Regions from separate parts of the Streptomyces sp. NPDC002680 genome, predicted to be linked through region 1. Evidence: riboswitches for the same ligand, from Rfam matches in the RefSeq annotation. Region 1 holds a riboswitch; each other region holds the start of a gene.

Region 1 (7,115 bases):
ACGCCCCGCGCGACCGCGCTGCTGCTGTCCGGCAGCGCCCTGCTCGTCGTGTATGTCGTGCCGTTCCTCAAGTACCCGGCCAACCCGCCCGCGGTCGGCAACGGCGACACCATCGGCAAGCGCACCACCCTGTACGTGCTGATGATGGTGCTCAGCATCCTCCTCGCGGTCGCCGCCACCATCCTGGGCAGGCGGCTCGCCCCGAAGCTGGGCACCTGGTACGCCACCGTCACCGCGGTGGCCGCCTTCGCCCTCGTGATCGGACTGGCGTACGCCTTCCTGCCCGTCGTCAACGAGGTACCGAGCGACTTCCCGGCCACCGTGCTGTGGCGCTTCCGCGTCTCCGCACTCACCATCCAGCTCACCCTCTGGGGCGCGTTCGGCCTGGTGTTCGGCGAACTGGCCGAGCGGCTGCTCCATCCCAGGCCCGCGACAGCCACCGCACCCCGACCGGTCGCCGCACCCAACTGACCTGACCCGTCAGCCGAGCCAGGGCCCACGGAACCGTCCGAGGGCCCTCTCGCGTTTCGGGTGCGAGGCGCGGAGGAACCGCGTGACCGGGGCAGGGCTGCGGGGGAGGAACTCGGGTGTTCCCCCCTCCGTAGACCTGCTACCCCCGGCCGATGGGGCGAGCCGTCAGGACGCGGAGAGTTCCCCGCGGACCGTGCGGGCTGCCGCGGCCAGGTGTTCCAGGGAGGCTCGGGTCTCGGGCCAGCCGCGGGTCTTCAGGCCGCAGTCGGGGTTCACCCAGAGGCGCTCGGCGGGAATCGCCTTGAGGCCCGTACGGAGCAGTTCGGCGGCCTCCTCGGTGCTCGGGACGCGCGGGGAGTGGATGTCGTAGACGCCGGGACCGGCCTCGCGCGGATAACCGTGGGCGGCGAGTTCGCGGGCGACCTGCATGTGGGAGCGGGCGGCCTCCAGGCTGATGACGTCGGCGTCCAGGTCGTCGATCGCCTGGACGATGTCGCCGAACTCGGCGTAGCACATGTGCGTGTGGATCTGGGTGTCAGGACGGACCCCGCCGGTGCTCAGCCGGAACGCCTCGGTGGCCCAGGCCAGGTAGGTGGGATGGTCGGCGGCCCGCAGCGGGAGCGTCTCGCGCAGCGCGGGCTCGTCCACCTGGATGACCGAAGTCCCCGCCGCCTCAAGGTCGTCGACCTCGTCGCGCAGGGCGAGGGCGACCTGGCGGGCCGTGTCGCCCAGCGGCTGGTCGTCGCGGACGAAGGACCAGGCCAGCATGGTGACCGGCCCGGTCAGCATGCCCTTGACCGGGCGGGACGTGAGGGACTGGGCGTACGTCGTCCAGCGCACCGTCATCGGATCGGGGCGGGAGATGTCGCCGGCCAGGATCGGCGGGCGGACGTAACGGGTGCCGTAGGACTGCACCCAGCCGTGCCGCGTGGCGAGGTACCCCGTCAGCTGCTCGGCGAAGTACTGGACCATGTCGTTGCGTTCGGGCTCGCCGTGGACGAGGACGTCGATGCCGGTCTTCTCCTGGAAGGCGATCACCTCGCCGATCTCCGTCCTGATGCGATCCTCGTACGCCGCCTCGTCGATCCGGCCCGTCCTCAGGTCGGCGCGGGCGGTGCGCAGTTCGACGGTCTGCGGGAAGGAGCCGATGGTGGTGGTCGGCAGCAACGGCAGGCGCAGGTGCGCGCGTTGGGCGCCGGCGCGCTCGCCGTAGGGCTGGGAGCGGCGGGCGTCGGCGTCCGTGACGGCGGCCGTGCGGGCCCGTACAGCGGGGTCGTGGGTGATGGGCGACGCGGCTCGGGCGGCCAGGTCGGCGCGGTTGGCGGCCAGTTGGGCGGTGATGGCGCCGGTGCCCTGGGCGAGCCCCTTGGCGAGGGTGACGATCTCGGTCGTCTTCTGGCGGGCGAAGGCGAGCCAGCGCAGGATCTGCGGCTCGATGTCGCGTTCGGCGGCGGTGTCGAGGGGGACGTGGAGCAGGGAGCAGGAGGCCGACACGTCGACCCGGTCGGCCAGGCCGAGGAGGGTACCGAGCGTGGAGAGGGACTTCTCCAGGTCGTTGACCCAGATGTTGCGGCCGTTGACGACGCCCGCGACCAGGCGCTTGCCCGGCAGGCCGCCCACCGCCGCGAGCGCGTCCAGGTTGGCGGCGGCCGACTCGGTGAAGTCCAGCGCCAGCCCCTCGACCGGCGCCTTCGCCAGCACCGGCAGCGCGTCGCCGAGGCGGTCGAAGTACGAGGCGACCAGCAGTTTCGGCCGGTCGGTGAGGGCGCCGAGACCGCGGTAGGCGCGGGCGGCGGCGTTCAGCTCGGCCGGGGTGCGGTCCTGGACGAGGGCGGGCTCGTCGAGCTGCGCCCACTCGGCGCCCGCCGCGCGCAGGTCGGCGAGGACCTCGGCGTACACGGGCAGCAGCCGGTCCAGGAGCGTCAGCGGGTCGAAGTCGGCGGCGACGCCGGGCGCGGGCTTCGCCAGCAGCAGATAGGTGACGGGACCCACGAGGACGGGGCGGGCGGTGAGGCCCAGCGCCAGGGCCTCGCCCAGCTCGGCGACCTGCTTGGCCGAGTCGGCGGTGAAGACCGTGTCCGGGCCCAACTCCGGGACCAGATAGTGGTAGTTGGTGTCGAACCACTTGGTCATCTCCAGCGGCGCCACGTCCTGCGTACCCCGCGCCATCGCGAAGTAGCCGTCCAGTGCGTCCGCGTCGACGGCCGCTCGGTGGCGTTCCGGGATCGCCCCGACCATGACGGTCGTGTCCAGGACGTGGTCGTAGTACGAGAAGTCGCCGGTCGGGACCTCGTCGATGCCGACGTCGGCGAGCCGGCGCCAGTTGGCGGCACGCAGATCGGCCGCGGTGGCGCGGAGGGCGTCGGCGCCGGAACGGCCCTTCCAGTAGCCCTCGATGGCCTTCTTCAGTTCCCGGTTCGGGCCCTGACGGGGGTAGCCGTACACGGTGGACCGTGCTGCCGCGGCTGCGGACTTCGCTGTCACGGAAATCTCCTTCGCGAGATATCTCCCTGGGATCCCGGGACGGGACGAGGAGCGCGAAGGGAACGACACACCGGGCGGACGCACGACAGCCGTCCCACCGGATATGTACGCCGACCCGCCCACGAGGTCACCGGGATGTCCGCGCACGAGTGCTTCGTACGCGGGCAACGGGCAGGTCTTCGGACTCGCGAGCACGTCCTCCGTACGGAGGACACCTACTGGCCGTCGCTTCCCAGACCCTGTTCACCGGATCCAGTGCGTATGACGGCGGTCGTTCTCGCTCACCGCTGCGGGGCAGTCCCGGATTCCCACCGGGTTCCCTCTTACGACGCATCCCGCCTGGCGGACGGGGCGAACCAGCTGCACGGGCCAGCCTAAGGGGCAGCGCCCGAGCGCGGTGGATCACGTCCGGCATATGTGACGTGCGCCATACGGCTGCCCCGGAACCCGGCCACCGTCCGGTCCGACTACTCAACCGGTACGACGCGATCCGAGCGACGTCGTACGACGTGACTTGGAGACGCGGTTGATGGACGAGTCCCGGCAATCCTCCTTACCCGGTGCGGGTGCGGTCCTGCGGAGAGCGACGCCCCCGCCCGCACTCTGCGGCTTCCTCCTGCTGCTGGCCCTGATCTTCACGGTGTCCCACGCCGCCGGGACCGCCTCCGGACCCGTCGCGCCCGGTATGCACGACACCGGCACAGGCGCGGGCGGCGGCGGTACCGGCGAGATCGACGACATGGACGACATGGACGAGATGGACATGAGCGGCGGAGGCAACTGATGGGCGCCGAACCCGTGACCGTCCTGATGACCACCGATCTGACCATCGGCGGCATGACCTGTGCGGCCTGTGTCACCCGCGTCGAGAAGAAGCTCGGCAGGCTGGACGGCGTCACGGCCACCGTCAATCTCGCCACCGGGCGGGCCCGGGTGAGCCATCCGGCGGACGTCGGCCCCGACGAACTCGTCGCGACCGTGGAGAAGGCCGGCTACACGGCCGCCCTCCCCGAACCGCCCAGGAAACGGGCGGCCACGGACGACGGCGAGCCCGAGGAGACGACGCGCGAACGGGACCGGCTGGTCGTGACGGCCGTGCTCGCGGTGCCCGTGCTGGTCCTGTCGATGGTGCCCGCGCTCCAGTTCGGCAACTGGCAGTGGCTGTGCTTCGTACTGGCCGCGCCCGTCGCCGTGTGGGGCGCCTGGCCCTTCCACGAGCGGGCGGTACGGGGGCTGCGGCACTCCGCCGCGACCATGGACACCCTGGTCTCGCTGGGCGTCGTGGCGTCCTTCGCCTGGTCGGCGTACGCACTCTTCCTCGGCGGCGCCGGCGACCCCGGCATGCGGATGCCGTTCACACTCGTGCCGTCCGCCTCCGACGGCGTCGCCCACATCTATCTCGAAGCGGCTGTCGGCGTGCCGCTGTTCGTGCTCGCGGGCCGCTTCCTGGAGGCGCGGGCCCGGCACGGCACCGGGGCGGCCCTGCGGTCACTGGCCAGGCTCGCCGCCAAGGAGGTCTCCGTCCGGGAGGGCGACAGCTCCGAACGGCTCCTCCCCATCGAGGAGTTGATGGTCGGTCAGGTCTTCGTCGTGCGGCCGGGAGAGCGGGTCGCCACCGACGGCGAGGTGGCCGAGGGCAGTTCGGCCGTGGACCTGTCCCTGGTCACGGGGGAGAGCGAACCGGTCGAGGTCGGGCCCGGCTCGCCGGTGGTCGGCGGCGCCGTCAACGAGGGCGGGCTGCTGCTCGTACGGGCCACGGCCGTCGGCGCGGACACCCAACTCGCCCGTATCTCCCGGCTGGTGACGGAGGCTCAGGCCGGAAAGGCGCGTGCCCAGCGGCTGGCCGACACGGTGGCCGGTGTCTTCGTGCCCGTCGTGCTGGCGCTGGCCGTGACCGTGCTCGGGTTCTGGCTGGGCGCCGGGGCCGATCCACAGGCGGCGATCACCGCGTGCGTGGCCGTCCTGGTCGTGGCCTGCCCGTGCGCGCTGGGCCTCGCGACCCCGACCGCGCTGATGGCCGCGACCGGCCGGGGCGCCCAGTTGGGTGTCCTCGTCACCGGTCCGCAGGCGCTGGAGGGGCTTCAGCACATCGACGCCGTCGTCCTCGACAAGACCGGCACGCTGACCTCGGGGCACATGACCGTCGCCCGGGTCACGGCCGTACCTGACGGGCTCGGACGCGACGCGGTGCTGCGGCTCGCGGGGGCCGTCGAGCTGGGTTCGGAACACCCGCTCGGCCGGGCCGTCGCCGCGTACGCCCGGCGGGAGTCGGACGGGCAACGGCTGCCGGAGGTGAGTGACTTCAGCGCTCTGCCGGGGCGCGGTGTCCGCGGCCTGGTCGAGGAGCGGCTGGTCGAAGTCCTCGCGCCGGACGACGAGTTGCCCGCCGCGCTCGCCGAAGCGCTGACGGTGGCCGAGGCCGCCGCCCACACACCCGTACTGGTGCGGGTGGACGGTACGGCCGAGGCACTGATCGAGATCGGTGACGTCGTACGGCCCGGCAGCTACCGTGCCGTCGAGCGGTTGCGGCGGCTCGGTGTGCGCCCTGTGCTGGCCACCGGCGACCGCGAGGCGCCCGCCCGTGCCGTCGCCTCCGCCCTGGGCATCGACGAGGTGCATCCCCGCCTCACACCCGAGGAAAAGGCCGAACTCGTCCTGGACCTCCAGGAGCAGGGGTATCGGGTCGCGGTCGTCGGGGACGGTGTGAACGACGCCGCCGCACTGGCCGGCGCCGACCTCGGGATCGCCATGGGGAGCGGTACGGACGTGGCCATCGGAGCCGCCGACGTGACCCTCGTTCGCGGAGACATCGAGGCCCTCGCGGACGCGGTCCGCCTCGCCCGGCGCACGCTGGGCACGATCCGGGTCAACCTCGTGTGGGCCTTCGGCTACAACGTCGTCACCGTGCCGCTCGCCATGGTCGGTCTGCTCAACCCGATGTTCGCCGCGGCGGCCATGTCCGCCAGCTCGGTGCTCGTCGTCGCCAACAGCCTGCGGCTGCGCGCCTGGCAGCCCTCGCCCGCCTCCCGGAGACACACCCCATGAGCGACCGAGCCCCCTGGCGGCCGACGCGCCGCCGACTCACCGACGCCCTGCTCGCCGCGCTCGCGCCCGTCGGCGTGTGCGGTCTCGCCCTCGGCGGTCTGAGCACCTGGACCGCCTACGGCAACGCGGGCACCCCGCCGCGCGTCGCGGTCACCGAGGGCCGGATGTACCTGCCCACCGGTGACACCCCGGAGACGGCGGCCTTCTTCCGGATCGTCAACAGCGGGGGATCGGCCGACCGGCTGCTGAAGGTGACGTCCGCAGGGGTCGGCAAGGGGGCCCTCACCCTCAGCCGCCACCTGATGACCGGCGCGAGCACCGCCTCCGCGGAGACGGTGACCTCGGCCGAGATCCCCGCCGGAGACCGCCTCACCATGTCACCGGACGGCCTCGACGTGATCGTGCCGGTCAAGGCCGGCTGGCAACCCGGTGACCTCGTCTCGTTCACCCTGCACTTCGAGCACAGCCGAGCCGTGAGGGCGCTCGCGGTGGTGGTCCGGCCGGGCGAGGACGGGGCGTAAGCCCGCTCGCCGACCGGTTCCTGTCAAGTGCCGTCGCAGCAAAGGAAATTGGCCCTCGGGGGCGGGAACTCGAACCCACTCGCGTCCGACTACTGCTTCGACAGCGCGTCCCGTCACCGGTCGGCCATTGTGGAAGAGGAAGGTTCTGGACAATGCCCCGAAAATAGCCTCGCCATTGTCGACCTGCGGAATTCCGATACTGGAATTCCGAATTATGTGATCCCGAGGAGGTGATCGATGATGTCCGCGACAGATCCGACAAGGGCCCAGCTCCGAAAGCCGCTCGGTCTTCCGCTGCTCGTTCTGGCGTCGGCGCAGCTGGTCGTCTCGCTCGACTACAACATCGTGTATGTCGCCCTGCCCGACATCGGCGCCGGACTGGGGTTCTCCGACCACGACCTGCAGTGGGTGGTGAGCGCCTATGTCGTCGCCACCGGAGGTTTCCTGCTGCTGGGCGGCCGGGCCGCGGACCTGCTCGGCCGACGCCGGATGTTCGTCCTGGCGGCGCTGCTGTACGCGGGGTCGTCCCTGGTCGGCGGGGTGTCCGAGACGCCCGGAGTCCTGGTCGCCGTCCGGGCGGTGCAGGGCATCGGC
Region 2 (7,115 bases), on a different contig from region 1:
GACGGGGCCGCCGAGATCCGCCGCCATGTAGTGGATCAGCGGCAGCTCTCGGACGAGCGTCGAGACGGCCGTCGCGTGGACGGCGTGGGTGTGGACGACGGCGCGGGCGCCGGTGGCGCGGTAGACGGCGAGATGCATGGGCAGTTCGCTCGTCGGGGTGAGGGTGCCGAGGACCTGGCGGCCGGTCAGGTCGACGCCGACGATGTCGGCGGGGAGGAGCTGTTTGTACGGAACGCCGGACGGGGTGACCAGGACGGTGTCGCCGACGCGTACGGAGACATTGCCGGAGGTACCGACGACCAGCCCGTCGGCCACCGTACGGCGGGCCGTCGCGACGAGCGCGGCCCAGGCACGCGCCGTCCCGTCGGGCACGGCGCGCCCCTCCGCCGTACCCGCCCCCTGTGCGCTGTCCCGCACGTCACGCCCGTCCCGTCGCTGATCAGCCATGCCGTGATCCTGCCAGGCGCGGTCCCGGGCCGCCGCCGGGCGAGGGCACTGTAGGCCCGAACTCCGTTGATCGTAAGGGCGCATATGGGCACGCATCGGCGCGTGCGCGCGCTTTGGCCGGAGAGCGATGGCGATTTGTCGATCTTCCAGTAGCCTCTGGGAGATTTTTCCGTACGCAGCCATTCCGGGGGGACACATGGCCCGCGATCCCAAGCCGTTCCAGCCCGTCCGTCGACCACTGTTACGCCGCCGCTCGCGCGCCCTCGCGGCCACCGCGGCGGCGCTCGCCATCGGGGGAACCGTCCTGACGGAGGTTCCGGTCTCGGCGGCCGCGAAGCCCAAGGGTCACGACGTCTCGTCGCACCAGAAGAACGTCGACTGGCGGTCCGCGAAGGCGAAGGGCGCCACCTTCGTGTACGTCAAGGCGACCGAGTCCCACACCTACCGCAATCCGTACTTCGGCCAGCAGTACGACGGCTCACGGGCCGCGGGCCTGATCCGCGGCGCCTACCACTTCGCCCTGCCGGACAAGTCGTCCGGCATCACCCAGGCCCGGCACTTCATCCGCAACGGCGGGGCCTGGCGCGCGGACGGCTGGACGCTGCCGCCCGCGCTCGACATCGAGTACAACCCGTACGGCAAGAAGAAGTGCTACGGCCTGAGCAAGGCGAAGATGGCCAGCTGGATCACGGCCTTCAGCAACGAGGTCAACCGGCTCACCGGCCGCCGTCCGGTGATCTACACGACCGCCCACTGGTGGAACAACTGCACGAACAGCAGCCCTGTCTTCACCTCGAAGCACGCCCTGTGGCTGGCCCGCTACAACGCGGCCGACGCCGGGGCGCTGCCGTCCGGCGGCTGGAAGCTCTGGACGTTCTGGCAGTACGACAACAGCGGCACGCTGCCGGGTGATCAGAATCTCTTCAACGGGACACCGGCCCAGCTCAAGCGGTTCGCGAAGGGGGCGTGAGAAGACACCGCACCCCACGCCATCCCCCATACCCCTTCAGTTCACCTTCCGTTTACCCAGGTTGCTTACGGTCCACCAGCCACCTACGTCCTCAAGAAATCTGGGTAAATGGAAAGCTTCTCGCTGATCCTCGCGATCGTGGTCGTCACCGCGCTCGCGTTCGATTTCACGAACGGTTTCCACGACACCGCCAACGCGATGGCCACCACCATCTCGACCGGCGCTCTCAGACCCAAGGTCGCGGTGGCCATGTCGGCCGTCCTCAACCTCGTGGGCGCCTTCCTCTCCGTGGAGGTCGCCAACACGATCTCCAAGGGCCTGGTCGACGAGAGCGGCATCCGTCCCGAGGTGATCTTCGCCGCGCTGGTCGGCGCGATCCTCTGGAACCTGCTGACCTGGCTGGTCGGACTCCCCTCCAGCTCCTCGCACGCCCTGATGGGCGGTCTGATCGGCGCGACCATCGCCTCGGCGGGCGCGGGCGCGGTCCACGGCGACGTCCTGGTGACGAAGGTGCTGATCCCGGCGATCGCCGCCCCCATCGTGGCGGGCGTCGCGGCCATGCTGGCGACCCGGTTGTCGTACCGGCTCAGCGCCGGGCAGGCCGAGGGCAAGGCGGCGGAGAAGGGCTTCCGGGCCGGCCAGATCGCCTCCGCGGGCCTGGTGTCGCTGGCCCACGGCACGAACGACGCGCAGAAGACGATGGGCATCATCACCCTCGCCCTGGTCGCCGGTGGCGCCGTCGCCCCCGACTCCGACCCGCCGGTGTGGGTCATCCTCTCCGCGGGCCTGGCCATCGCGCTCGGCACGTACCTCGGCGGCTGGCGCATCATCCGCACGATGGGCAAGGGCCTGACCGACCTCCAGCCCCAGCAGGGCTTCGCCGCCCAGACCAGCGCGGCGACGGTCATCCTGGCCTCCTCCCACCTCGGCTTCTCCCTCTCCACCACGCACTCGGTGTCGGGCTCGGTGATGGGCGCGGGCCTCGGCCGCAAGGGCGGCGTGGTCCGCTGGTCGACGGCGACCCGCATGTTCGTGGCATGGGGGCTGACGCTGCCCGCGGCGGCGCTGGTGGGTGCGGTGGCGGAGTGGGTGACCGGGTTCGGGGACTGGGGGACGGCACTGGTGGCGGTCTTCCTGATCGCCTCGAGCGCGGCGATCTGGGTCGTCTCGCGCCGCGGCGAGGTGGTCGACCACACGAACGTCAACGGGACCGAGGATCCGGCCGCCGCGGTGACGCCGCCGGCGCACACGGTGCCGACCGACCTCACGGCCACGATCCCCGCCCCGGCCACCACCGCCGACCCGGCGACTCCCCCGGCCGCCACCGTCTGACACCGAGCACCCGGTCCCCCAAGTCAGAAGCAAGGAAGAAGCATCATGAAGATCGACTGGGCCGCCCTCGGTTCCGTCTTCGGCGTCAGCCTCGTCATCACCGTGGCCATGGTGGGCGTGTTCACCCTGGGCATCGTCGGACTCTCGATGCGCGAACGGGCGGCGACGCAGGGGGAGTCGGCCGGGCTCGCCGTCACGGGGGCTTACGCATGTTTCGCCGCCTGTGCGGCAGTTGTGGCATACGGGATCTATCTGATCGTGGCGTGAGGGCCGAAAAGCGTGTTCCCGCGCCGCCGTTCCATCGGCGGTGTGGGGCTCAGCACAGTCCTCCTTTCCAGGTCAACGGCAAGTTGACGGGTGTTCCGGGCCCGTGGTGGACTGCCGGAGCCATGTACGGCGGCAGAAGAGGAAGCCGGTGCGAATCCGGCGCGGTCCCGCCACTGTCACCGGGGTAGGTAACCCCGGGAGCCAGGAACTCTCGCCGCCGGTCTCGTCGAACCAGGGCGTGGACACCCTGAGTGAGGACATATCGCCATGCTCGGCTGCCGTTCGCGTTCCAGGTCCATGACCAGGGTTTCTCCCGCCACTTCGGCCGGCTGAGCCGGTGCGTGCCGATCGCGTCTTCGCGTACGGCGCCGTCCTCGGACTCCTCGGTGATCTGGCTCTCGGTGATCCGCGCCGGGGGCATCCGGTCGCCGCGTTCGGGCAGGCCGCCGGCGCCGTCGAACGGGTGCTGTGGCGGGACCACCGGGGGTGGGGGGCGCTGCACACCGCCATGTGTGTGGGAGGCGCCGTCTCACTTGCCGCGGGGGCCCGTTCCGTCGTACGTCCGTCCCGTGCCGCTTCCGTCGCGCTCACCGCCGCCGCCACCTGGGCCGTGGTCGGGGGGACCTCCCTCGGGCGGGAGGCTCGGGCGATCGGGCGGTCGTTGGAGGCCGGGGATGTCGACGGGGCCCGGGAGCGGCTGCCCCATCTCTGCGGGCGCGATCCGCAGGCCCTCGACTCCGACGGGATCGCCCGGGCCGTCGTCGAGTCCGTCGCCGAGAACACCTCCGACGCCGTTGTGGGGGCCCTTGTGTGGGGGGCTGTGGGTGGGGTGCCGGGGCTCGTCGGGTTCCGGGCCGTCAACACCCTCGATGCCATGGTCGGGCACAAGTCTCCGCGGTATCGGCGGTACGGATGGGCCTCCGCCCGGCTCGACGACCTCGCCGGGTGGCCGGGGGCGCGGCTGACCGCCGTACTCGCCGCTGCCGCCGGTGGTGATCCGCGCGGGGCCGTCCGGTCCTGGCGTGCCGATGCACGCAGCCATCCCAGTCCCAACGCCGGGCCCGTCGAGGCCTCCTTCGCGGGGGCCCTCGGGGTGCGGCTCGGCGGGACGCTGTCCTACGCGGGGCGGGTCGAGCATCGGCCCGTGCTCAACGGGGAGTACGGGCGTGCCGTCGGCGTCCAGGACGTCGAACGGGCCGTACGGCTGTCCCGGCGGGTCACCTGGCTGGCCCTCGGGGTCAGTGTCGTCGCCGCACGGCTCGTAGCGAAGGGGCGTACGTCATGAGTGGCGGAACTGTCGGCGGCGGGCTGCTTGTCGCCGGGACCACCTCCGATGCCGGGAAGAGTGTCGTCACCGCCGGGATCTGTCGGTGGCTCGTGCGGCAAGGGGTGAAGGTCGCGCCCTTCAAGGCTCAGAACATGTCCCTCAATTCGTTCGTGACGCGGGAAGGCGCCGAGATCGGGCGGGCGCAGGCCATGCAGGCGCAGGCGTGCCGTATCGAACCCACCGCGCTCATGAATCCCGTCCTGCTGAAGCCCGGGAGCGACCAGAGCAGTCAGGTCGTGCTCATGGGGAAGCCCGTGGGTGAGATGAGTGCGCGCGGCTATCACGGGGGGCGGCAGCAGCAACTGCTCGGGACCGTGCTGGAGTGCCTTGCCGAACTGCGGGGCACGTATGACGCGGTGATCTGTGAGGGGGCCGGGAGTCCGGCCGAGATCAATCTGCGGCGGACCGACATCGTCAACATGGGGATCGCGCGCAATGCCCGACTTCCTGTGGTTGTCGTCGGCGACATCGACCGGGGTGGCGTCTTCGCCTCCTTTTTCGGGACGGTCGCTCTCCTCTCCCCCGAGGATCAGGCGCTCGTCGCCGGGTTCCTCGTCAACAAGTTCCGCGGCGATGTCACCCTCCTGGAACCCGGGCTCGACATGCTCCTCGGGCTCACCGGGCGGCCCACGTACGGCGTCCTGCCCTTCCGGCACGGGCTCGGGATCGATGAAGAGGACGGGCTTCGGGTTTCCCTGCGCGGCACCGTCCGGGAGTCCAACGTCTCCCCGCCCGTCGGGGAGGACGTGTTGCGGGTCGCCGTCTGTGCGATCCCGCTGATGTCCAACTTCACCGACGTCGACGCGCTCGCCGCCGAACCGGGCGTCGTCGTACGGTTCGTGGACCGGCCGGAGGAACTGGCCGACGCCGATCTCGTCGTCGTACCGGGGACTCGGGGGACCGTGAAGGCGCTGGCCTGGCTGCGTCAGCGCGGGCTCGCGGACGCTCTCGTGCGCCGGGCCGCCGAGGGACGGCCCGTGCTCGGCATCTGCGGTGGTTTCCAGATCCTCGGGGAGCGGATCGAGGACGACGTGGAGAGTCGCCAGGGCCTTGTCGAAGGGCTCGGGGTGCTGCCCGTACGGGTGCGGTTCGCCCGCGAGAAGACCCTCACCCGGCCCGTCGGCACCGCCCTCGGCGAGGATGTCGAGGGGTACGAGATCCATCACGGGGTCGCCGAAGTCCTGGGCGGGGAAGCCTTCCTGGACGGGTGCCGGGTCGGCAGCGTCTGGGGTACGCACTGGCACGGGTCGCTCGAATCCGACGGCTTCCGGCGGGCGTTCCTGCGCGAAGTGGCCGCCGCCGCGGGCCGCCGCTTCGTCCCCGCCCCCGACACCTCCTTCGCCGGGCTGCGCGAGGAGCAGCTCGACCTGCTCGGCGATCTCATCGAACAGCACGCGGACACGGACGCGCTCTTGCGGCTCATCGAGTCGGGCGCGCCACAAGGACTGCCTTTCATTCCACCGGGAGCGCCCGCATGAGCACAGTGTTGTTGTTGTCGACCGCCGACACGGACCTGCTGGCGGCCCGGGCCGCTGCCGGTGCCTCGTACCGGATCGGCAATCCGACCCGCGTGGACGTCGCCGAGGAACTGCCCGCGCTCGTCGAGGGCGCGGACATCGCCGTCGTACGGCTGCTGGGCGGGAAGCGGGCCTGGGAGGACGGGCTCGCCTACCTGAAGAGCGCCGGTGTACCGACCGTGCTGCTCGGCGGGGAGGCCGTGCCCGACGCCGAGTTGATGGCCGAGTCGTCGGTGCCCGCGGGGGTCGTGGCGGAGGCGCTGCGGTATCTCGTCGAGGGCGGGCCCGACAACCTGGTGGAAATGGCACGGTTCCTGTCCGACACCGTGCTGCTGACCGGTGAGGGGTTCGTCGAGCCGCAGAAGATGCCCGAGTACGGGGTGCACGGTTCGTATGGGCAGGAGAGCGGCCGTCCTACCGTCGGCGTGCTCTTCTACCGGGCCCACGAGCTGAGCGGCAACACCGGGTTCGTCGACACCCTGTGCGAGGCGATCGAGGCGCGGGGCGTCAACGCCCTTCCCGTGTACTGCGGTTCACTGCGCGGGGCCGACGCGGGACTGTACGAGCTGCTCGCCGGGGCCGACGCCCTGATCGCCACCGTCCTCGCCGCCGGCGGTACCCACGCCTCCGAGGCCTCGGCCGGTGGTGACGAGGAGGCCTGGGACATCGGGGCGCTCGCCGACCTCGACGTGCCTGTGCTGCAAGGGCTTTGTCTTACGTCGTCCAAGGCGACGTGGGACGGCTCCGACGCCGCCCTCTCCCCCATGGACGCGGCGATGCAGGTCGCGATCCCCGAGTTCGACGGGCGGCTGATCACCGTGCCGTTCTCCTTCAAGGAGGACGGTCCCGACGGAGTCCCGGTGTACGTCGCCGACCCCGAGCGGGCCGCCCGCGTCGCCGGAATCGCCGTACGGCACGCCCAGTTGAGGCACAAGCCGAACGCCGACAAGAAGCTCGCCCTCGTCTTCACCGCCTACCCGACCAAGCACTCGCGTGTCGGCAACGCGGTGGGCCTGGACACGCCCGCCTCGGCGGTACGGGTGCTGGACGCGCTGCGGGACGCCGGGTACGTCGTCGAGGGACACCCCGACAACGGTGACGAGTTGATCCACCGGCTCATCAACGCCGGTGGCCACGACGTCGAATGGCTGACGGAGGAGCAGTTGGCCGCCGCGCCCGCGCGTGTGCCGCTCGCCGACTATCAGGCGTGGTTCGACAAGCTGGACGGCGACTTGCGGAACGGGATGCTGGAGGC
Region 3 (7,115 bases), on a different contig from region 1:
CGCGCCGTCGGCGATGCCCTGCATCTCCTCCACCAGGTGGGGCGCGTAGTCCCGGACGGGGCCGAGCCAGCGGTTTGCGCGGGCGGTGACCTGCTGCCAGGTGAGACCCGACGAGGCGCCGAAGGCCTCCTCGTAATAGGCGAGGGAAGCCGCCAGTTGTCCGGCCACGGCCTCTCCGTACTGCCTGCCACGCTGGGCCGGAGTACCGGAGATCTCGACGACCGGAAGACTGTGCTGCATACGGGGGCTCCTCGAAAGACACACGTGCCGTAACATTCGTTCCGAAAGTTCGACTTTCTGGAACGCGATGTTCAGAGAGTAACGTCGGTGACGTAGGAGTCAATGGCTGTAATGGCGATTTCAAAAACGGGCAGTGCCGCCCCCGGAGGGCTCACGCGTCTGCGCGCCGCCGTCCGCGACCAGTGGGACGAGCTGTCCGCCTCCGAGCAGACCGTCGCGCAGTACCTGGTCAGCGCCCCTGCCGAGAAACTGATGTTCGCCAGCGCCCAGGAGCTGGGGACCGCCAGCGGCACCAGCAACGCGACGGTCGTACGGGCTCTGCAACGAATCGGTTACGCCGGTCTGCCGGCGCTCAAGCGGGAGCTGGCGGCCGACTTCACCGCGGCCACCGCCCCCGATGTCCGGCTGGCGCAGCGCATCGCACATGTCGGCAAGGACCTGGAGAACATCTGGAGCGACATCTTCGACGAGACCCAGGAGCGCATCGACCAGTGCCGGCGACTCACCGGCACAGAGGCGCTCGAACGGGCGGTCGCCGCGCTCGCCGACGCCCGTGAGGTGCTGTGTTACGGGGCCGTCGCGTGCGAACTCGGGGCGCGCCATCTCGCCCGGTCGCTCGGCCGGATCGGCCGCCGTGCCCGGTTCGCGGGCGACACCGGCTTCGCGCTCGCGGACGCGCTGCTCACCCTGGGGCAGGGCGACGCCGTGGTCATCTTCCAGCCGGGGCGGCCGCTGCCGGAGCTGACGGTCCTCGTGGAGCGGGCCCGCGCGGTCGGCGCCAAGGTCGTGTTCGTCACCGACGAGCTGAGCGAGGCCTTCGAGGACCGCGTCGACGCCGTACTGATCGCGCCCGGCACCCCGACCGGGATCACCAACGAGGTCCTGACCGCCCTGATCGTGGCGGACGCGCTGCTGCTTGCGCTGACCGCCCTGGACGAGACGTCGGCGGTCGAGCACTCGCATCAACTCAACGCCCTGCGGGCCCTGTTGCCTGGAGAACAGGGGAACCGCCGCAGCTGAGGAGCGCTACAGGGTGACGCCGTCCCACACGGCGGCGAGACCGGTGTCCGGCACCGGATCGCCGTCGATCGGCTGCTCCGCCCAGATGGTCTTGCCGCTGGGGTGGTACCGGCTGCCCCAGCGTCTGCTGAGCTGGGCGACGAGAAACAGGCCTCGTCCGCCTTCGTCGCCCGCCAGGGCCCGGCGGAGTCGCGGCTGGGTGTTGCTGGAGTCGCGGACCTCGCACACCAGGGTGGTGTCGTCGTGGAAGAGACGCAGACCGACGGTGCCGCCCGCGTACCGCATGGCGTTGGTGACCAGTTCGCTGACGGTCAGTTCCGTGGTGAAGGTGAGGTCGTCGAGCCCCCACTCGGCGAGTCTGCGCGCGACGGCGTTGCGGGCCTCGGCCACCGCCGCCGGATCGTCGGGGAACTGCCAGTCGGCGATGTCCGCCGCCGGAAGCAGCCGGGGGCGGGCCAGCAGGAGCGCCATGTCGTCGCGGGGCGGCGCCTCGGCGGCGCCGGCCATGACGGCACGGCCGATCTCCTCCAGCGTCCCGTCGCCCCGGCAGAGCGACGCGAGGGTGTCGAGCAGCTCCCGGGTGCCCTGGTCGGTGTCATGGCAGCCCCGTTCCACAAGGCCGTCGGTGTAGAGCGCGAGGGTGCTGCCTGCCTCCAGGGCGACGGTGGTCACCTCGAAGGGCATGCCGCCGACTCCGAGCGGAGGCCCCGGGGACACCTCGACCGGCCGGGCGGTGCCGTCGGGCCCGATCACCGCGGGCGGCGGATGTCCGGCACTGGCGAGGGCGCAGCTGCCGGTGAGCGGGTCGTAGACCGCGTACAGGCAGGTGGCGCCGATGGTGTCCCTGTCCTCGGGATCGGCCTCGTCGGCGAGTTGCTGGACGAGGTCGTCGAGGTGGATGAGGAGTTCCCCCGGCTCCAGTTCGAGGTCGGCGAGCGTACGGATCGCGGTCCGCAGGCGGCCCATGGTCGCCGCGGCGTGCAGTCCGTGGCCGAAGACGTCGCCGACGACGAAGGCCACCCGCAGCGAGGGCAGCGGGATGGCGTCGAACCAGTCGCCGCTGATGTCGGCCCCGCCGCCGGCCGGCACATAGCAGCCCGCCGACTCGGCCGCCGCCGTGCTGGTGGTGGCCCTCGGGAGCAGTCGCTGCTGGAGCGCGACCGCCGCCCGGTGCTCGCGGGTGTACCGGCGGGCGTTGTCCACGCTGAGCGCGGCCCGCGAGGAGATGTCGAACACGAGGTCCGCGTCGTCCTGGTCGAACGGTTCCGGCTGCTCGGTCCGCCAGACGGTCGCGAAGCCCAGCAGCAGACCGCGCGCGTACAGCGGGGACACCACGGCTGAGTGTCCCCGCGCGGGCATCACGGCCCGGATCAGGTCCGGATCGCCGAGGAGGTCGAGCATCTCCTGCCTGGTCGTGTTGTAGACGGTGTCCCCCTGGATGGCGGCCTGCCGCACCTGCGGGACGTCGGGGAAACGCGGGATCACCCCGCCGACGGGAACGAGTTCGGCGGGCCAGGGTCCGGTGGCCGAGGCGACGGCCACCCGGCGCAGCCGCAGCCAGTCGCCGGGTCGGATCACCTTCGACGGCTCCTCGCCCTCGAGCACGGCCTCGGCGATCTCGACCGACGCCATGTCCCCGAGGGCCGGTACCAGTACGTCGGCGATGTCCTGTGCGGTGCGGGTCACGTCCAGCGAGGCGCCGATGCGTGCCGACGCCTCATGGCCGACCTCGGTGCGCCGCCGGGCCCGCCGCTGCTGTGTGCTGTCGGTGAAGAACGCCGCGATCCCGGTCGGCCGGTCGTGACCGTCCGCCAGCCGGAAGGCGGACACGGACACATACCGCTCCCGCCCGGACCCGTCCGGCGCGGACATCCGCTGTTCCCGGGCGAGCAGCGGCACCCCCGTGTCGAGCACCTGCCGCAGCTGGCCCCCGACCTCCTTCACGTCCGCCGGGGAGAGAACGTCTTCGAGGCGATGCCCGGGGCGCACAAGCGGCCAGCCGTGCCCCCCGTCGATGACATTCGTGCGGACGACTCTCAGCTCGGCGTCACAGAGGACGACCCCGAGCAGTGACTGCTCCAGCAGGGCGGTCAGCAGGGACGATCCCTGTTCCTGTGCGCCGTCCTCGCGGCTCGGCGCCAGCAGCAGGACGCGCTGGGAGGACCCGCCCAGGGACACCTCGTCGACGGTGGCCTCGACGGTCCGGCCCGAGGCATGCCGGAACGCGACCCGCCCCGCCGGTACGGCCGGGGAGTCGCCCCGCACCGGTTCGGCGAGCAGTCGCGCCAGTGGCTGCCCGCAGACCTGCTCGGCGGGCCGCCCCAGCAGGTCCGCCGCCGCCCGTGACCACCCCTGGACGATCCCCGCGCTGTCGAGCAGGACGACGGCAGCCTCGTCGGCCGGGATGTCCACGCCGTCGTGCTCGCTCAGGGCTGCCATGCGCACCTCACCTGCGGCGCTGTCTCCCGCGCCGCGCTCCCCTTCATTATGGTGCGCCGCCCTGCGCCACGCCCGGCGCCCGCCAGAGGCCCCTCAGGCGGGTCACCTCCCCTTGCGCCAGTGCTCGAAGCTCGGTTCGGGCGTGAACTCCATGCTGAACGAGGCGAGCTCGCCGACGAGGAGTCTGCGCAGGAACTCGACCATGCCCAAGGGGACGACCTCGCACGTCTGCGAGCCATGACGGGCGAAGAGCAGGACGGGCCACTTGTCGGGGTCCGGATCGCTGGTGAGCCAGCACAGTATGTCGGCGTGGGACGTGTAGCCCCAGGCGAGGATGTGCTCCGGGTCGAGGTCCAGGTCGTCCTGGTCGGCGCCCTCCTCCTCCCAGGCCAGCCGGGCGTTCCCCGTCTCGTCCTCGAAGTCGTCGGGGGAGAACGGGTAGGCGCCCGTGGGAAACGGACCGAGGATTCCGACCTCGCCGATCTCCTCCTCCGATTCGATCCCGCCGACGCCGTACACGGACATGAAGTCCCTGTAGTCCCGGGGGAACCCGGTACCCCACCGCTCCTCGGCCGCCTGCCAGTCGATGTCCTCGCCCGCGCCGGGAGGCGGCGGCAGGAGCTGCCGCAGCGCCTCGATCCCCGTGAGGTCTTCCATGGTGGTCCCCGCCCTTCGATCAGGTCGTTCGAAAGTCTAGGGAGCACCACTGACAACGCCTGGTTCCCGGCTCTCCTCACCCGGGCCGGAGCGTCCCGAGGAACCGCACGTGCGGCCGGTCGCCGGGCTCGTCGCGGCTGACGGCGCCTTCACGCCGTACACGTCGGCGATGAGGTCCTCGGTCAGGACGTCGCCGGGGCTGCCCGTCGCCACCACCCGGCCCTCCTTGAGCACGACGAGTGCGTCGCAGTACATCGCCGCCAGGTTCAGGTCGTGCAGGGCGACGACGGTCGTGACCGGCAGTTCGGCGACCAGGGTCAGGAGGTCCAACTGGTGCTGGATGTCGAGGTGGTTGGTGGGTTCGCCGAGGAGGAGTTCGCGGGGTTCCTGGGCGAGGGCGCGGGCGATCTGGACGCGTTGGCGTTCGCCGCCGGAGAGGGTGTGCCAGAGGCGGGCCGTCCGGTCGGTGAGGCCGGTGCGTTCCAGCGCGGTGTGTACGGCCTTGTCGTCGGCCGGTGTGGCGGGGGTCCAGGCTACGGTCGGCCAGCAGGTCTTCGGACTCGGGGTCACCCGGACGGAGCGCCTTCCCGGATCCTGGTCAGATTCGACCGTCGTCCAGTGGCTCGTGTTGCTCCGCCCGTCACCCTCACCGCTGCGCGTCAGCTCCGGATTCACACCGGATTCCCTTGACTGGCCTCAGGAAATCACCACGTGAGGCCGAGGTCACATTTCGGCCGAGGCCAAGGTCACAGCCTGGCGCTCTGCTGCGGCCGGACCTCTCTGGCCTAGCATCCGGGCATGACAGTCCTGCCCAACGACGGGCTCTCGCTGGCCGCCGAGTTCCCTTCCACGACCCATGAGCAGTGGCAGCGCCTCGTGGAGGGCGTCCTGCGCAAGTCGGGCAAGGAGGTCTCGGGCGCGGCAGCCGAGGCCGCGCTGTCCACCGCGCTGGAGGACGGGATCACCACCCCGCCCCTCTACACGGCGCGCGACGAGTCCCCCGAACCCGGTTTCCCTGGCTTCGCCCCCTTCGTACGCGGCGGGCGGCCCGAGGGGAACACCGTCGGCGGCTGGGACGTACGGCAGCGGCACTCGACCCTCGTCGGCGACGCGGTGCTCGCGGACCTGGAGAACGGCGTCACCTCGCTCTGGCTGACCGTCGGCCCGGACGCGATCCCGGTGTCGTCGCTCGCCCGGGCGCTCGACGGCGTCTATCTCGACCTGGCCCCCGTCGTCCTCGAAGCCGGACAGGAAGTGGAGCCCGCCGCACGGGAGTTGCTGCGGCTGTACGAGGAGCGGGGCGTCGCCAAGGAGACGGCGCGCGGCAATCTCGGCGCCGACCCGCTGGGCCACGAGGCCCGTACGGGTGAGGAGTTGGCCTTCGCGCCGGTCGTCGAGCTGGCGCGGCTGTGCGCCGAGCAGTACCCGGGGCTGCGCGCGCTGACCGTGGACGCGCTGCCGTACCACGAGGCGGGCGGCTCGGCCGCGCAGGAACTGGGCGCGTCCCTGGCCACCGGGGTGGCCTACCTCCGCGAGCTGACCGAGGCCGGGCTGACCGTCGAACAGGCCTGTGGACAGCTGGAGTTCCGGTACGCGGCCACCGCCGACCAGTTCCTGACGATCGCCAAGCTGCGCGCGGCCCGACGGCTGTGGGCGCGGGTCGCCGAGGTGTCCGGGGCGCCGGCGGCCGGGGCCCAGGTGCAGCACGCCGTGACCTCGCCTGTGATGATGTCCCGCCGCGACCCGTGGGTGAACATGCTCCGCACGACGGTCGCCACGCTGGCCGCCGGAGTCGGCGGCGCCGACTCGGTCACCGTGCTCCCCTTCGACCACGCGCTGGGCCTGCCGGACGCGTTCGCGCGCCGGATCGCCCGCAACACGTCGACGATCCTGGTCGAGGAGTCGCATCTGGCCCGGGTGATCGACCCGGCGGGCGGCTCCTGGTACGTGGAGCGGCTCACCGACGAACTCGCCCACGCGGGCTGGGAGTTCTTCCAGTGGATCGAGGGTTCCGGCGGTCAGGGGGCGGCCCTCCGCTCCGGGGCCCTCGGTGAGGCGCTGGCCTCCACCTGGGCGGCCCGTTCCGCCAAGCTGGCCAAACGGCGCGAACCCATCACCGGTGTCAGCGAGTTCCCGAACCTCGCCGAGCGCCTCCCGGACCGCGAGCCCGCGCCCGAACCGCCGTCCGGAGGACTCCCCCGGGTGCGGCGCGACGAGGCGTACGAGGCGCTGCGCGCCCGCTCCGACGCCCACCTCGCAGCCACCGGGACCCGGCCGCGGGTCTATCTGGCGACCATCGGCCCTGCCGCCGCGCACACCGCACGCACGACCTTCGTCTCGAACCTCTTCCAGGCCGGCGGCATCGAGCCCGTCACCACCGGCACCTTCGAGGAGAGCGGCGCCACCGAGGTCTGCCTCTGCTCCAGCGACACGCTGTACGAGGAGCAGGCGGCGGCCGTGGCGGCGGAACTGAAGGCCGCAGGCGCCTCGCATGTGTTCCTCGCCGGCCGTCCCGGGCAGTACTCGGACGTCGACTCGTACGTCTTCGCGGGCTGCGACGCCGTAGCCGTGCTCTCCGCCACCCTCGACCGCATGGGAGCGTCCTGATGGGAATCCCCGACTTCTCCGGAATCGAACTGGGGACCCCGACCGCCGGTACCGGCGCCACCGACTGGCGTACGGCCGTGAAGGCGGCCACCGGCTCGGACGAGACCTTCTGGGAGACCCCGGAGGGCATCGCGGTCAAGCCGCTCTACACG

The links. A riboswitch is a leader RNA that binds a small molecule or an ion and turns the genes downstream of it on or off. The one in region 1 is predicted to bind cobalamin.
Region 2: another riboswitch for cobalamin. It lies ahead of ACFYXF_RS50110 (cobalamin biosynthesis protein); the one in region 1 lies ahead of metE (5-methyltetrahydropteroyltriglutamate--homocysteine S-methyltransferase).
Region 3: another riboswitch for cobalamin. It lies ahead of ACFYXF_RS38070 (ABC transporter ATP-binding protein); the one in region 1 lies ahead of metE (5-methyltetrahydropteroyltriglutamate--homocysteine S-methyltransferase).

What each region holds. Positions count from the first base shown of each region.
Region 1 covers NZ_JBIAQP010000001.1:415,855-422,969, reverse strand. The annotation lists gene ACFYXF_RS01820 (CbtA family protein) at 1-471, shown strand, start outside; gene metE (5-methyltetrahydropteroyltriglutamate--homocysteine S-methyltransferase) at 637-2,955, opposite strand; cobalamin riboswitch at 3,108-3,331, opposite strand; gene ACFYXF_RS01810 (hypothetical protein) at 3,485-3,739, shown strand; gene ACFYXF_RS01805 (heavy metal translocating P-type ATPase) at 3,739-6,000, shown strand; gene ACFYXF_RS01800 (copper chaperone PCu(A)C) at 5,997-6,521, shown strand; gene ACFYXF_RS01795 (MFS transporter) at 6,762-7,115, shown strand, end outside.
Region 2 covers NZ_JBIAQP010000033.1:71,373-78,487, reverse strand. The annotation lists gene ACFYXF_RS50130 (class II aldolase/adducin family protein) at 1-447, opposite strand, end outside; gene ACFYXF_RS50125 (lysozyme) at 644-1,417, shown strand; gene ACFYXF_RS50120 (anion permease) at 1,526-2,749, shown strand; gene ACFYXF_RS50115 (hypothetical protein) at 2,795-3,016, shown strand; cobalamin riboswitch at 3,107-3,250, shown strand; gene ACFYXF_RS50110 (cobalamin biosynthesis protein) at 3,354-4,301, shown strand; gene ACFYXF_RS50105 (cobyric acid synthase) at 4,298-5,821, shown strand; gene cobN (cobaltochelatase subunit CobN) at 5,818-7,115, shown strand, end outside.
Region 3 covers NZ_JBIAQP010000018.1:83,249-90,363, forward strand. The annotation lists gene ACFYXF_RS38050 (C45 family autoproteolytic acyltransferase/hydolase) at 1-240, opposite strand, end outside; gene ACFYXF_RS38055 (MurR/RpiR family transcriptional regulator) at 352-1,260, shown strand; gene ACFYXF_RS38060 (SpoIIE family protein phosphatase) at 1,267-3,699, opposite strand; gene ACFYXF_RS38065 (SMI1/KNR4 family protein) at 3,802-4,356, opposite strand; partial or broken gene ACFYXF_RS38070 (ABC transporter ATP-binding protein) at 4,433-4,890, opposite strand; cobalamin riboswitch at 4,884-5,066, opposite strand; gene ACFYXF_RS38075 (methylmalonyl-CoA mutase family protein) at 5,155-6,963, shown strand; gene scpA (methylmalonyl-CoA mutase) at 6,963-7,115, shown strand, end outside.